Regions from separate parts of the Jeotgalibaca ciconiae genome, predicted to be linked through region 3. Evidence: predicted binding sites of a transcription regulator. Region 3 holds the regulator's gene; each other region holds the start of a gene.

Region 1 (5,413 bases), 450 kb from region 3:
TGGAACCCAATATCTGTAAAATATCAAAAATATTAGCTGTTTTTACAATGAACAAAGTAAACTTCCCATCGCCTAAAAGTAAATTTGGATCAATCGGTTCAAATCCACCTACCGTATTCGTCAATGCCACAAAATACATGGAAGCCATCCCATCGAAGACACCTTCTTCGTATTCAATCCGCATATGAATGGGTTTTACACTGGGGAGTTTTTCTGCCCCTTTTGCTAAGTATGCTAGATAGCCAAAAACTGTTTTTAAACGAGTCGGAACCTCATAGGTAATATCCGATAAAAAGCCACCAGCACAAATGTTCATGAAATATGTATCATTTGCTTTTCCAATATCCATCGGAATTTCATGTCCTTCTGCAATAATACGTGCAGCTGCTAATAAGTCTGAACGAGGGATTTTCAAAGCGTGTGCATAATCGTTCGTAGTTCCAGCTGGAATAATTCCAACTTTCGGACGATTTTCTAGTTCAGCAATGCCACTAATAACTTCACTGACTGTGCCATCCCCTCCTGCAGCGACAATTAAGTCATATCCCGCTAATGCAGCTCTACGCGCCTCTTTTTTTGCAGAAAAGGGCTCAGGTGTCGTTTGAAAGGCACTCGTTTCATAACCTGCTTCCTCTAATATTTGTAAAATATCCACCAAGTTGCGTTTCACTTGTTCGCGTCCTGCTGATGGATTATAAATCACTCTTGCTCTCACAATTGTATCCCCCAGTTTCCCACATCTTCTTTTCATATTATACAATAGTTTATAGTGGGATATGTTGAAAACTTTCTTTTTAAAAATTTCTTACAGATAGGGCGTTTGTTGCAAAAATCCAAACAACTGATTTTCGTGAGAGTTATGTCCTGTACTTTACTTTTCCAATTCAGTCAGTTCTACTTGAACAGGTACTTTTGTTCCTCCAAATTCTTTTTCAATATAAGTTTGAACTTCTTCGCTGTGGTACAGTTCGCCAAGTTTTAAAATTTCTTCATTGTCGGCGTTTTTCGGTTGAGTAACGAGAATATTAATATTATTTTTTGTATCTTCCCCAACCTCTTCGTAGAATAAGGAATCATTTAACACATTCAAACCGCCTTCTAAGGCAATGGTGTTGCTAATCAATGCAATATCAACATCTGGCAAAATACGCGGGCCAGTTGTGTCATCAATTTCTATAAACTTCAAACTCTTGGGATTTTCAATAATATCTGACATCGTTCCTAAAGCACCAAAATCGTCCGGCAAAGTAATCAGCCCTGTTTTTTGGAGTAAGAGCAGCCCACGAGAAGCGTTGGATGGGTTGTCTGCAATGGCAATCTCTGCTCCATCAGGGAGTTCATCCAAAGATGTATATTTATCTGAATAGACTCCCATCGGCTCCAAGTATGTCGTCGCAAAAGCGGTTAGTTTTTCACCCGATTCAGCATTGAAAGATTCGAGATATGCCAAAGATTGAAATGCATTAACATCCACTTCCTCATCAACGGTGGAGATATTTAATTGTGGTCCACCGTCAATTTCTTCCACTTCAAGCACGATTCCTGCTTCTTTTGCTGCATCTGATTCAGCAATGAATCGCCAGATCTGAGCGTCCGATGCTTGTGATCCGACAACGATTACTTTGTCGTCGCTCTCTTCCCCAGCAACTCCTTCCGACTTCTCTTCGCAAGCAGCCAAAAACAAAGCAGCAACAGCCGTTAAACTTATTATCCATTTTCTTTTCCTCATTTTCTAATTCCTCCCTATTCTTAATGCATGGTCATTCCACCTGTTACGTTAATCGCTTGCCCTGTCATATAGGAAGACAAAGGACTCGCCAAGAAAAGCACCACGCTGGCAACTTCTTCCGATTCAGCTGTTCTTCCTAGTGGAACTTGTGAGCAATCTTCTGCATAAATTTCCTCTGCTGTCATCTGGCGAATCAGACCTCCTTCCACGCGTTCTCTTTTTTTCATCGCGGTTTCGACAATTCCTGGACAAATTGCATTTACTAAAATATTATCTGGCGCTAACTCTTTCGCCATTGTTTTCGTCAATCCGAGTACTGCGTGTTTCGATGCTGCATAGGTTCCCATCGCTGTATAGCCATTCTTCCCAGCTTGGGATGCAATTTGGATGATGCGCCCGCCTTGTCCCCTCTCTTGCATCCACTTCCCTACTTTTTTGGAAGTCAAAAAAACGCCTTTTGCATTTACTTCCATCACCCGGTTCCAGTCTGACACATTGCTCTCAACAACAAAATCCATGGTAGAAATCCCTGCACAATTCACTAAAATATCGACTCCGCCAAAATGATTCAAACTATTTTCCAACCAGCAATCAATCGATGTTTCTTCTGCAAGATTTACGTGAGCAGTTGCCAAAAATTATCTTTTGCTTGAAATTCTTCTGCATAGGCAAAGTCAGCAGAGACAACCTGCGCGCCGGCTTGCAGAAATATTTGAACGATGGCAGCACCAATTCCATTTTTCCCGCCAGTAACAAAAGCTGCTTTTCCGTTCAAATCAATACTAATCACATTGAACACCTCCCGAATTGTATACACAAAAAAAACGCCCTCAAACAAATAATCCAATCGATTATTTGCCTAAGGACGGGAAGTTGTATTGCTTCACGTGGTACCACCTTTGTTCGTGTTGCCTTTGCAGACAACACCTCACCAAGTACTCAAAGAATTACTTCTTTGAAGACTCTGTTACTGTAACGGGTACTCCCGTAGCTGTCTCAAGTCCATGCTATCTGAACATTCAACAACTCCACTCAAAGATCATTTTCCATTTTGCTTTTCTTCCCTCTTTTCAGCTTCCAAGGGTCTCTGGTAAATGCCGGCAAAAACGTACTTTTCTTATCACTGTGTTTTTATTTTACTCATTAAAATCTCATCTTATGAAACTATAACGTTGCAGGAGTGTTTTGTCAAATAATTTTTCATTCTCTCCTTAGAAACTACTTAACATTTCTTTTACATATTGGGTTTTTTTTCTTATAAAAGGCGTCGTCCTTTGTTTTCTGTTTTTTTCAGTATGCCTCACAACATTTTTTACTGGCTTTTCTATCAGATACCCCTTAGTATATATAGTGTAGATTTCAAATAGACAACACTATATATAGTGTTTTTCAATATATGAATGGAGTGATAGAAGTGGCAACAGAAATTTCATCCACTTTGAAAAAAGGTTTCGAAGAATTAAATCAAGATATTGAGAAGTTTGACGCTGTTTTCCCCATTACGGAAGATATGCAGATTACTTATAATGGTGTCGCTCGTTTGGTAATGTTAGACCGTTACTCTTTTAAAGATACAAAAAAAGAAACCTTAAAAGAAGGCGACTTTGTTCTTTTAACAGTAAAAGAAGATCCAAAATATCCTGCTCGTGGAACGGGTACGATTCTTTCTTTAGACTGGGACAAAGGAACTGCTCGTATTTTAGTTTCTGAAGAATATCGACAAAATATTGATACGTTCGGTATGGAAGAAGAAGGTATCGTTAGTCGTTCCATTATCACGCTTGATAAACCACTAGAATTATTCTATGAACAAATCGCCATGCGAAATGCACATGGATTAGCGGAAGTAGAAATTTCTCCTGAGAAGCGATACCAAGCTTTTGTAAAATTCTACGAAGAACAAAAAGTGAAAAATTTTATTCCTGCAGGACGTGTACTATACGGAGCAGGTTCTGGTACAGATGTTACCTACTTTAACTGTTACGTAATGCCTTTCGTTCCTGATTCACGTGGCGGAATCTCTGATCACCGTAAAGAAGTAATGGAAATCATGAGCCGCGGTGGCGGAGTGGGAACAAATGGTTCTACGTTACGCCCAAGACATGCACTTGCTCGAGGGGTTAACGGTCGTTCTTCTGGTTCTGTCTCATGGCTAGATGATATCGCGAAATTAACGCACCTTGTTGAACAAGGTGGTTCTCGCCGTGGAGCTCAAATGATTATGCTTTCTGATTGGCATCCAGACATTGCCGAATTCATTATTTCAAAAATGCAAAATCCGCGCATTTTACGTTATATTATCGAAAATTTTGAAGATGAACAAATTCGTACATTGGCGCATGACAAACTGAAATTCATACCATTTTCAGCGAAAGAAATTAATATGTACACAGGAATCGTGAACTATAAAAACATTGCTGGAAATGGCGGTTTCGATCAATCCGTTATCCGTGATGCAGAAGCAAAACTTCGCGACGGCGGTACTTATTCAGTAAATGACCCTGAATTCCTGACCGGTGCGAACATTTCCGTATGTATTACAGATGATTTTATGGAAGCAGTCAAGAGTGATTCCGATTATGAACTTCGTTTTCCAGATGTAGAGAATTATTCTGCAGAAGAAATGGCATATTATGATAAAGAATGGGCAAATGTTGGAGATGTACGTGAATGGGAAGCGCAAGGGCATGCGGTCCGCACCTACCGTACAATGAAAGCACGTGATTTATGGAAGTTAATTAATATCTGTGCAACTTATGCTGCTGAACCAGGAATTTTCTTTATCGATAATGCAAATAATATGACGAATGCTAAAGCGTATGGACAGAAAGTCGTTGCAACAAACCCTTGTGGCGAACAACCTCTTGCACCATACTCTGTATGTAATTTAGCAGCTGTAAACTTAGCTGAAATGGTTAACAAAGATTTACAAATGGTTGATTTTGCCAAATTAGAAAAAACGGTTCGTATGGGTGTCCATATGCAGGACAACGTGATTGATTCAACTCCGTATTTCTTAGAAGAGAACCGTAAGCAGGCGCTAGGTGAACGTCGCGTAGGTTTAGGAATCATGGGACTTGCAGATATGTTGATTTACTGTGGTGTCCGTTATGGTTCAGAAGAAGGCAATCAATTAATCGACCAAGTATTTGAAACGATCGCAGTTACTGCATACGATGAAAGTATTGAGCTCGCCAAAGAGCGTGGCAGCTTCCCATTCTTAGTCGGAGAAACGGGTAAAGAAACACAACAACTGCGTGAGAAATTTGTAAATACTGGCTATATGAAACGTATGCCAGAACATATTCGTGAAAGTGTCTTGAAATATGGTATCCGTAACTCTCACCTATTGACTGTTGCACCGACTGGTTCTACGGGAACTATGGCAGGAGTATCTACAGGCTTAGAGCCATACTTCAGCTTCTCTTACTTCCGAAGTGGACGTCTCGGTAAATTTATTGAAGTGAAAGCGGAAATCGTTCAAGAGTACTTGGACCGTCATCCGGACGCTGATCCGAATAACTTGCCTGACTTCTTCACTACAGCAATGGAACTTTCTCCAGAAGAGCATGTTGACGTACAAACAACGATTCAACGTTGGGTAGACAGTTCTATTTCGAAAACGGTAAATGCACCAAGGGGATATACTGTTGAACAAGTTGAGAAAATTTATGAACGTCTTTA
Region 2 (5,413 bases), 1.0 Mb from region 3:
ACCCAGACTATGCGGTACGATCCCTATTCATAACCGATGGTGATTACAGTATCATGTCTGATTCAGACGTGGATGCATTGATTAATCAAGCAGCTTTAGAAACACCAGAAGAGTATGTCAACACATATAAAGAATTGGAAGATGCGCTTGTAACAGAGAATGCGTATATTATCCCATTGTATACGTCCTTAAAAGCTCAAGCGTTTAATGAAGAAATCTTGAATCCTGACACTATTCGTTTATCAAAATCACGTGCATTTGCATGGGAGCCAGTATCTTTTTTAGATGAATCATTGAATGATACAGACACCCTATTACTAACGCAAGCAAATGGAAACCTTACTTCATTGGATCCTGTAAAAGGAAATGATGGATCCATTAACCAATTGAACACAAACATGTATGTTCGTTTAGTAAACCTAACGGATGATGATCAAGTAGTCTCAGATGGTTCCCTATCCTATAGCCATGCAATTGCAGAAGGAAATTCAGAATATTACTTTGTTTTACGTGACGATATTAACTTCGCAAAAGTAGAAGAAGGACAAGCAGTTGATACAGGAGAAATGGTAAGCGGGCAAGATGTTATTTTTTCTATGAACCGTGCGAAAGATCAAAATTCTGTTCCAGACCATCGTACTTATTCACTGCATGAACATATTGATACAGTAGAATTGGTAACTGATTTAAATGAATTAGAAGATACACAGTTGTCTGACGGTTCGGGTAATATTTTAGATGCTCTGGAAGAAAACTTATCAAATCCAATCAACGAAGTAGTTGAAGGAGCTGACCAAGTTGATAACTCAACAGGAAATTACCAAGTTATTAAGTTAACAACAACTGAGCCTTTCCCACAAGTATTAAATTATCTAGCGCATCAATCGGCTGGAATCGTTTCACAGAAACAAGTGGAAAGTATCAATACTTATGATATTGCCAGCTATGATGTAAATAACGATATTGCATACGGTGACCAACGTGCAGTTACCGAAGGTGCTACTTACGACAATCATTTATATGCAAGTGGCCCTTACATCATGATTCAAAAAAATGATTATGAAGCAACATTCCAGAAGAACCCAGCGTACATGCCAGATACAGAAAATACAGCGAATATTGCTAATGTAACGGTTCGTTTCATTGCAGATATGGATAGTGCATTATCTTCTCTACGTGCTGGCGAAGTTCACTTGCTATATGGATTGGATGAAACGAAATATGAAATTGTTGAAGGCGAAGAGTCATTGGCGTTACAAAGTATTCCAAGTAATGCGGTAACCTATATGCTAGTAAATACAAGTGGACGTGAAGTTTCAGAGAGTGCGGATTTACGTAAATCAATTTTGTACTCCATTAATCAAGATGAAATCAACGCAGCTTATAATGGAAGCAAACTAAAAGCATATTCAACGGTTAGCCCATTAGTGGATACAGGAAATGAATTAGTAGCAGATCCAGCTAAAGTAGAAGAATTCTATGAAGCATATTTAGAAACAGCAGAATAATTATTTAGAAAAGCGAACAAGTCCGCCTTGGCTTATGAAAAAATAGGAAATTAGCCCTAATGAGCAGCGAAGCGCGCAATGGGACAGATTTATCTTTTTTTCATTAGGCCAGGACTTGGCAGCTAGACATAAAAAACAGGGACCAGAGAATTCTTCTGGACTCTGTTTTTTTTCGAATAGTAGTAAGAAAGTACTATATATTGTACAAACGGAATGGTACAATACTAAATGTTGTTATTTGAACATAAAGGAAGGGATTTGATGAGTGTGATTGTTTTAGCTGGAATGATTGGCGCGGGTAAATCTACCTATACAGAGTTTATTGCAAGGAAAATGGGAACACAAGCTTTTTATGAAAGTGTCGACCATAATCCAATTTTAGATAAATTTTATGAAAACCAAGAGAAATGGGCGTTTAGTTTACAAATATTCTTTTTAAATGCACGTTTTAGAAGTATAAAAGCGGCTTTGAGCGATGATAATAATGTGCTGGATCGTTCGATTTATGAAGATGCTTTGTTTACGAAAGTAAATTATTTGCAAGGAAATATTTCGACGGAAGAAATGGATATCTATAATGACTTGTTAGACAATATGATGGAAGAGCTAGAGGGGATTCCTAAAAAAGCTCCAGATTTATTGATTTATCTGGATGGTTCTTTTGAAATGATTCTAGAGCGAATAAAAAGACGGGGAAGAGATTTTGAACAAATTGAGAATAATCCCGACTTGTTAGCATATTACCGATTATTATTTGATAATTACGAACAATGGTATCTCGATTACGATTATAGTCCAAAAATCAAAATCTCTATTGATGATTTTGATGTTGTTGATAGTATGGAGGATCAACAAGAGATCATCAACATTATTGAGAAAGCTTTGATAGAATCAAGAATATCAGAAGATACTAGTATGGAAAGCTATTCATTGAGTTAAAATGAGAAAATAATGAATTTTCTATTGAGTTTCTTAAATCATTTTGCTATACTGGCCCTAACTTAGTTGAGGGGAATGCATGATTATGAAGAAAAAAATGAATCTTATGCCACAACCACAATTAAATAACTTTTACTTTAGCTATTACTTTAGAATCAATCTATAGAGTAGCTAAAGCATTTGAACGTGTTCAAAAAAGTTGCCTATAGATTTCAAAGAAATCGATATAGGCAAAATAGAACATTTTCATTCTAATATCTATATGTATTATTATGATTACTAACTAATTGCCTGTTTCGATTTCTAAAAATTGAAGCAGGCATTTTCGTGTTTAAAAAAGAAAACATAGGGGGAAGTAAGATGGATAAGATGATTGGGATTTCTGGGAAAGATTTCATGTTAAAAATATTAAATGGGATGAGTTTGGGGATTGTTTTAGTATTGATGCCGGGATCTATTTTCGGAGAATTGTTAAAGTTGTTTGTTCCAATCATACCCCAAGTAGAAACTTGGATTGTATTATTGAAATTTGTCGCTTCGTTAATGCCAGCAGCAATTGGGGCAGCGATCGGTTATCAATTTAAATTAAGTCCGATTCAAACCTTATCTTTAATGATGGTTACTGTTATCGGTAGTGGAGTGATGTCTGTTAACGAAGCGGGTGGTTTTCTCTTCAAGGGAACGGGAGATGTAATCAATACAGGACTTGCAGCAGTACTATCCATTTTGTTAATCAAACTTATTGGTGATAAATTAGGGGCGTATAATATGTTGGCGATGCCGTCTATTCTAATTTGTGTTGCGGGTGGAATCAGCTTATTGACGCTTCCACATGTAAAAAACATTTCTACTATAATTGGCCAAGGCGTCATGCATATTACTGATTTACAGCCAGTTTTGATGGGAAGTCTATTAGCAATGATTTTTGCAGTTTTAATTGTTTCTCCTATCTCGACTGTTGCAATCGCTACTGCTATTAATTTAGCAGGTGTTGGATCAGGAACAGCTAATTTAGGCGTTGTTGCGGCAGGCGTCGGCTTAGCAATTGCGGGCTGGTCTGTTAACAATTTAGGGACTTCTTTAGCTCATGTAATTGGTTCACCAAAAATTCAAATGGCAAATACAATGAAAAAGCCACTTACCATGATTCCTATTTTATGTAATGGAGCAGTTCTTGGGGCTTTAGGAGGATGGCTGAATATTCAAGGCACGCCGACAAGCGCTGGTTTTGGTTTAAGTGGGTTATTAGGACCAATGGCGGCACTTAATACAACGAATGACTACTCCACAACAAATATGATAATCGTATTTGTCTTGTTCGGAGTTGCACCGGTAATGTTAGGACTGCTTTTTCAGAAGATATTTACCACAATCATTCCATTAGTAAAACCAATCGACTATAAAATTTCTTTTGAATAATAGAGTGCGAGAAAATGCGTTCAGCCACCCGTAGGCTGGAAGAAATACCAGAGAGGCGATTTTGCCTCGCAGGAATTTCAGAAGCCATAGGGTTGCTGCATTTCCGAGCACATTTAAAAGAGAGTGCGAGAAAATGCGTTCAGCCACCCGTAGGCTGGAAGAAATACCAGAGAGGCGATTTTGCCTCGCAGGAATTTCAGAAGCCATAGGGTTGCTGCATTTCCGAGCACATTTAAAAGAGAGTGCGAGAAAATGCGTTCAGCCAAAAGATAATTCACGAGGCTATTCGCATTTTTTATAGACTAGGGGATTATAAGTTCAACCATCAATGTCTAGCTCCCAAGTCCTGACCTAGTGAAAAAAAGATAAATTTGCCCCATTGCGCGCTTCGCTGCTCATTCAGGGACAAATTTCCTATTTTTTCATAGGTCAAGGCAGACTTGTCCGCTTTTCTTATAGATCATGGCAGACTTGTTCCGCTTTTCTAATTACAGCGATAATCTTTATTCCACTACTTAAACGTTTTCAGTGGTATTCAATTGTTGCTTTTGTAGGTCTATGGCAATATAAGAGTAAGCTTCACTATAAAACAGAATGGGACAGTGATTATGGAATGAAGAAAAGATACGTGCAAGTTGGAACTGGCGGGAGAGCACGCTTTTTTTATGAAGCAATTGCAACAACCTACCAAGAAACAAGCGAGATTGTAGGATTCTGTGATTTATCACAAACACGAATGAACTATGCAAATACCTTATTAGAAAGGCATGGACAAAAGAAAGTTCCTACTTATCATTATACGGAATATGATCAGATGTTGGATGATTTGGATCCTGATTATGTCATTGTGACAACAGTCGACCGTTCTCATCATGATTATATCATTCGTGCTATGGAAAAGGGATATGATGTCATATCTGAAAAGCCCATGACGATTGATGAAGGAAAAGCGCAAGCGATTATCGATGCGGAGAAACGTACAGGAAAATCATTACGAGTTACGTTCAATTACCGTTATGCTCCACACAATACAAAAATTAGAGAGCTAATTCGCGACAATGTGATTGGCGATGTTTTCTCAATCCATTTTGAATGGCTTTTAAATACCGAACATGGAGCAGACTACTTTAGAAGATGGCATCGAAATAAAGTAAATAGTGGAGGGCTGCTCGTACATAAATCGACGCATCACTTTGACTTAGTGAACTTTTGGATCAATAGTTATCCAAAAACAGTATTTGCCTTTGGAGATTTAAACTTTTATGGCATGAAGAATGCTGAAAAGCGCGGTGTGAAAAGTTTTTATTACCGTAGTACAGGCTCTGAAGCTGCAAAAAATGATCCGTTCGCGATTGATTTGAATAGTAATGAAGAGTTAAAAGAATTGTATTTAAAGGCCGAAAATGATAGCGGCTACATCAGAGACCGCAGTGTTTTTTCGGATGATATTTCTATTGAAGATACGCTTGGTGTAACGGTTAAATATGACCAGGGAACGATTTTAACCTACTCATTAAATGCATATATGCCTTGGGAAGGTTTCAACG
Region 3 (5,413 bases):
ATACCTGCCGGACATCAAGAGCAGTAATTTCAATTTACGTTCATTTGCTGAACGAACGGCAATCAATTCGCCAATCCAAGGATCTGCCGCGGATATTATTAAAGTAGCGATGATTCGTATGCAAAAAGCAATTAAAGAAAAAAATCTTCAGGCAAAAATGCTCTTACAAGTACATGATGAGTTGATTTTTGAGTGCCCTGAAGAAGAAGTAGCAATACTAGAAGAACTCGTCCCGCAAATCATGGAAAATGCAGTTGATTTAACCGTACCGTTGCTTGTTGACAGCAATTACGGTGATAGCTGGTACGATGCTAAATAAATGAACTTGAAACAGGATAGAAAACAGATTATTTCTGTTTCCTATCCTGTTCATAATAAAGGAATGATAAGAATGCCAGAACTTCCAGAAGTAGAAGTTGTTCGAAGAGGGTTAAACCAAACGATTTCGAAAACTGTTATTACTGATGTTGATGTTTTTTGGAACCGGATGATTACACCACCTTTTTCTTCTGAAAAATTTAAAGAGGTCTTAATTGGCGAACAGATTCATACGGTTGAAAGAAGAGGGAAATATCTGATTTTTTTACTGGATCATTGGGCTATGATTTCTCACTTACGTATGGAAGGGAAATTTGAAGTTTCAAAAGCTGATGAGCCATTAAAAAAGCATACACATGTGGTATTTCATCTCAATGATAACCGTCAGCTAAGATACTTAGATGTACGGAAATTCGGACGTTTTGCTTTAGTTCCGATTGATAAACAGGATGAATATGGGCCGATTCAAAAATTAGGACCAGAACCAACTCCAGAAACCTTCAAAATATTAGATTTCCAAAATCGACTCTCAAAAACGAGCCGAGCAATCAAAACAGTTATTTTAGACCAACAGGTAGTAGCAGGGGTGGGTAATATTTATGCGGATGAATCATTGTTTGAAGCAAAAATTAATCCACAAAAGCCTGCAAATAAATTAAACGAAGAGGAAACCAAACACTTGCACGAAGCAATCATTGATGTCATCGGGCGTGCAGTGCAAGCAGGGGGTTCTACCATTCGTTCTTATAAGAATACCTTTGGTGAAGAAGGCCATTTTCAAGTCTTGTTGAATGTATATGGTAAAAAAAATGAAGCTTGTCCGCGCTGTGGAACACCGATTGAAAAAATTAAGGTTGGTCAAAGGGGGACCCATTTTTGTCCAAACTGTCAAATTTATATAGACGATGATAAAAAGGGGGCTCTCTAATCGATGTTTATCCTAGGATTAACCGGCGGAATTGCTAGTGGTAAAAGTACTGTTTCAAATTATTTAGCCAGTAAAAATATCCCTATTGTAGATGCTGATATCGGTGCTCGTGAAGTTGTAGAAGTAGGAACGGAAGGACTGCAGAGCATTGTTACCCATTTCGACAAGGAAGTTTTATCAGAGGATGGCAGTTTGAATCGCAAAAAGCTAGGAGCGATTATTTTTGATAATGAAACGAAAAGAGAATTGTTGAATCAGTTGCTAGGAACGAATATCCGTGAGTGGATTTTAACAAAAGTAGCTGATTATCGTCGACAAGATATCCCGTTACTCGTTTTGGATATTCCATTACTTTATGAAGCATCTTATCAAGAAGTTTGCGATGCTGTAATGGTCGTTTATACACCGCCTGAGATTCAACTAGAGCGATTAATAAAACGAAATGGATTAACCACAAAAGAAGCTCAAGACCGAATCAACAGTCAATTATCGATTGAAAAGAAGAAACAACTAGCAGATATTTTAATTGATAACAGCAACAAAATAGAAGATACCTATTTACAAATAGATGAATGGTTGGATAAAATGAAATTCTAAAACAATCCAAATAAAGACGGTTAATATGGTATACTTGCGGTAAAGAAATAGAGAGAAAGGGGTTAAGGAGATGCAATGTCCGAAATGTCACTATAATGGAAGCCGGGTCGTGGACAGCCGCCCCATCGATGATAATAACTCGATTCGTCGCAGACGAGAATGTGAGAATTGCCATCATCGTTTTACTACCTTTGAGAGAATTGAACAGTCACCATTGCTGGTTATCAAGAAGAATGGCACACGTGAAGAATTTAGTCGTGAAAAATTATTGCGTGGATTAGTTCGTTCAAGTGAAAAACGTCCGATTGCCTTGGAGCAACTGGAAGAAGTTGTCAATAAAGTTGAAAAAGAAATTCGTGCACTGGGTGAAAATGAAGTTTCAAGTCTGGAAATTGGCAAGCACGTAATGGATGAATTAGTAAAAATTGACGATGTGGCTTATATTCGTTTTGCGAGTGTATACCGCCAGTTTTCTGATCGCCAAACGTTTCTTGATGAGTTAAGAAAACTAGAAAAGAAAGACCCGGATGAAAACGAACCAGTGGATGCGTGGAATGATGGAGAGGATTCGTAAGAATGAGTTACCCTTGGAAAGATTTAAGCCCAAAAGATCCTTTGATTATCCGTCAAACCAATTTTATAACGAATATTGATAAAAAAATCATCACCTTTTTATATCAACCCATTATTGGACCGCAAGCTTATAGTTTATATATGACGTTATTGTCAGAAGTAGAAGAGGGCAGCTATCGTAGTGAACAGCGTCTTCATTCCGATCTTTTAACATTAGTGAGCGTTGGGATTCCTGAACTTTATCAAGCACGAGCACGATTGGAAGGGATCGGTTTGTTAAATACGTATTTGAAAGATGAATCTGACAAAACGTATATTTATGAGCCGTGCCCACCCCTTAGCAGTAAACAGTTTTTTGAAGATGACTTAATGAGAGTCCTTTTATTGGAACATATCGGCGAGAATAAATTACACTCTTTACAAAAAAAGTTCAGCTTTCCGATACTGGATAAAGCTGCCTATAAGAATATAACGAAATCATTTTTGGATGTTTATAATGTCTCTGCTGCTTCTTATCAGAAAAATGGTTTGATTGATCAAAAGGGACTAGCTTATATGGATGTAAATAATGGCAAGAAGCCACATTTGGACAATCAAACGTTCGATTTTAATTTGTTACAGCAATTGTTACAGAAAGAATTCTTTAGCAAAAATGCCTTAACAAAAGAAGTTCAAGAGAGCATTAACGTTTTTCATCATTTATTTGGAATAGATGAAATGGAAATGTCTCAATATCTTTTGAGAGCGACGGATTTAGAAACCGGAGAAGTGAATACAAAAGAGCTGGAACAAATCATTTTACAGTTATCTGTTAACAAACCGTATTCAAATCAGCGTATCCAAGATAAAGTGATGAGTACCATTGAACAGACAGAAACAAAAACAGAGAATCGGATAAAAGAGTTAACGAAAGCAGGTTTTTCAACGAGTGAAATCAAACTAATTTCACAAAGCGAGCGTATGACTCCTATCGCTTTTATTAGCAATATAAAAAAGCAGAAAAATGGAACGGTAACAGCTGCAGAGAAAAACTTGCTGACAGTTTTACTAGCTGAACATAAGTTGGAACCGGCCGTATTAAATATGCTCGTGTATTATTCGCTCGTTATTCAAAAACATCCAACGCTTATAAAGGCGATAGCGGAAACAATTGCCAATGATTGGACTCAGTCGAACGTTACCAAACCTGAGCAGGCAATTGAAAAAACAAAACAATTTGTTGGCCAGAAAAAAGCAGCTGCAGAAAAACGCGAAGAAAATCGTTCAGCTCGTTACTATGGGAAGAATGTTGTTCGCAAGGTGGAAAAACTGCCGGATTGGGCAAAAGATAATCAAGGACCAATCACGGAAGAGATGTTACCTGAAGATGTTCAGAAGAGATTCAATGAACGTTTGAAGAAATTTAGAAATAGTGGAAAGGCAGGAGATTCATGATGGATCATATTGGAAAAGGATTCCGAAATTATATGAGTCGTCCCGGTAATAGTGAGAAATTTGAAAAAATGGTTCAATCGATTCTTGCCGATTCCGATGTTCAGACGTTTTTATCGAACCATCAAGAACAAATTTCTCAAGAAATTATATCCAATAGTTATTCGAAGTTACATGAGTTTGTGCAAGAAAAACAGAAACTTGCTAAAGGGGAAGAAGGACAAAATCCCGGTTATATTCCTGAACTGGCATTGAATGCAGGATATATCGATGTAGTTTATATGCCAAGTCCAGAAACCATACGAAAAGAACGTGAGAAAGAATTAAGAAGCCGCATTAATTCCATTAATATTTCCAAAGACGCACGTTCGGCAACGATGGAAAAATTCCTGCCGACACAAGATCGCATGGAAGCTTTGGAATTGGCATTTGGTTTTGTTGAAGCGTATCATGAAAATCCAAAAGATTATCATAAAGCTTTGTATTTGCATGGACCTTTTGGAGTAGGGAAAACCTATTTACTTGGAGCGATTGCTTATGAGTTGTCCTTGCATGGTCATTTAACGACCTTGATGCACTATCCAACTTTTACACAAGAAATGAAAGCTTCAATTGCAGACAATAGTGTTCCTGAAAAATTAGATATTATCAAAAATAGTGAAATTTTAATGCTGGATGATATTGGTGCCGAAGTAAACTCTACTTGGATTCGAGATGAAGTTCTCGGTGTAATTCTACAGCATCGTATGCAAGAAAAGTTGCCGACTTTCTTCTCATCGAATTTAACTTTTAAAGAATTAGAAGGACATCTTCGGGTGGGAAATCGCGGAGAAGACGAACCGATTAAAGCAAAACGTTTGATGGAGAGAATCAAGTATTTATCAAAAGAAGTGACTATGACGGGGAAAAATCGTCGTTTGGAAGAATAATTTGATGAATTTCGCTTGCTTTTTGAAAAAGATAGTGGTTTAATATGGACAGATTATCATTATAAATCGTTGAGAAAGACATACAGAAGAAGCGCTTATTTTAAAGAGAGAGATGACTCGGTGAAACATCTCAATAACCTTTTTACTGGACCACTTTCGAGAGACTTTCTGAAATACTTATGAGTAAGAAAGACCGGGCACGCCCGTTACAGCGTTTGGAGAGTTATCAGACTACTTATTAGGACGATAACTGAATTTGGGTGGAACCACGTATAAAATTTAACGTCCCATTTCTGAGTGCGCTGCATTTAGGAATGGGATTTTTTTATTGTTTTATGCAAAAAGAAATCGTTCAGTATCAAAAAAGATGGAGGAAAAAAGATGTCAGAGATTAAAATTACTTTTCCAGATGGTAATGTGAAATCCTTTGAAAAAGGAATCACAGTGGAAGAAGTTGCCAAAAGCATCAGCAACAGTTTAGCGAAAAAAGGATTAGCCGGAAAATTCAATGGTGAATTAATTGATTATGTCCGTCCATTAACAGAAGATGGTACATTAGAAATCGTTACTCCTGACCATGAAGACGCACTAGGAATTTTACGTCATTCAAGTGCACATTTAATGGCGCATGCCTTAA

What was found. Region 3 encodes NrdR, which represses ribonucleotide reductase genes. Its sites were predicted from a motif close to ACACNATATATNGTGT; they were not measured.
Region 1: a site for NrdR is predicted at 3,100-3,115, ahead of EJN90_RS08490 (vitamin B12-dependent ribonucleotide reductase). Genes of this name have one in related genera too.
Region 2: a site for NrdR is predicted at 1,699-1,714, ahead of EJN90_RS01555 (deoxynucleoside kinase). Genes of this name have one in related genera too.

What each region holds. Positions count from the first base shown of each region.
Region 1 is NZ_CP034465.1:1,800,683-1,806,095, reverse strand. Features, by position in the region: gene EJN90_RS08505 (diacylglycerol kinase family lipid kinase) at 1-718, opposite strand, end outside; gene EJN90_RS08500 (MetQ/NlpA family ABC transporter substrate-binding protein) at 872-1,729, opposite strand; gene EJN90_RS08495 (SDR family NAD(P)-dependent oxidoreductase) at 1,750-2,364, opposite strand; gene EJN90_RS14030 (hypothetical protein) at 2,346-2,519, opposite strand; T-box leader at 2,588-2,862, opposite strand; gene EJN90_RS08490 (vitamin B12-dependent ribonucleotide reductase) at 3,168-5,413, shown strand, end outside.
Region 2 is NZ_CP034465.1:319,957-325,369, reverse strand. Features, by position in the region: gene EJN90_RS01560 (ABC transporter substrate-binding protein) at 1-1,508, shown strand, start outside; gene EJN90_RS01555 (deoxynucleoside kinase) at 1,776-2,447, shown strand; gene EJN90_RS01550 (PTS transporter subunit IIC) at 2,808-3,866, shown strand; gene EJN90_RS01545 (Gfo/Idh/MocA family protein) at 4,480-5,413, shown strand, end outside.
Region 3 is NZ_CP034465.1:2,255,178-2,260,590, forward strand. Features, by position in the region: gene polA (DNA polymerase I) at 1-319, shown strand, start outside; gene mutM (DNA-formamidopyrimidine glycosylase) at 392-1,246, shown strand; gene coaE (dephospho-CoA kinase) at 1,250-1,843, shown strand; gene nrdR (transcriptional regulator NrdR) at 1,914-2,417, shown strand; gene EJN90_RS10495 (replication initiation and membrane attachment family protein) at 2,420-3,850, shown strand; gene dnaI (primosomal protein DnaI) at 3,850-4,776, shown strand; T-box leader at 4,837-5,069, shown strand; gene thrS (threonine--tRNA ligase) at 5,158-5,413, shown strand, end outside.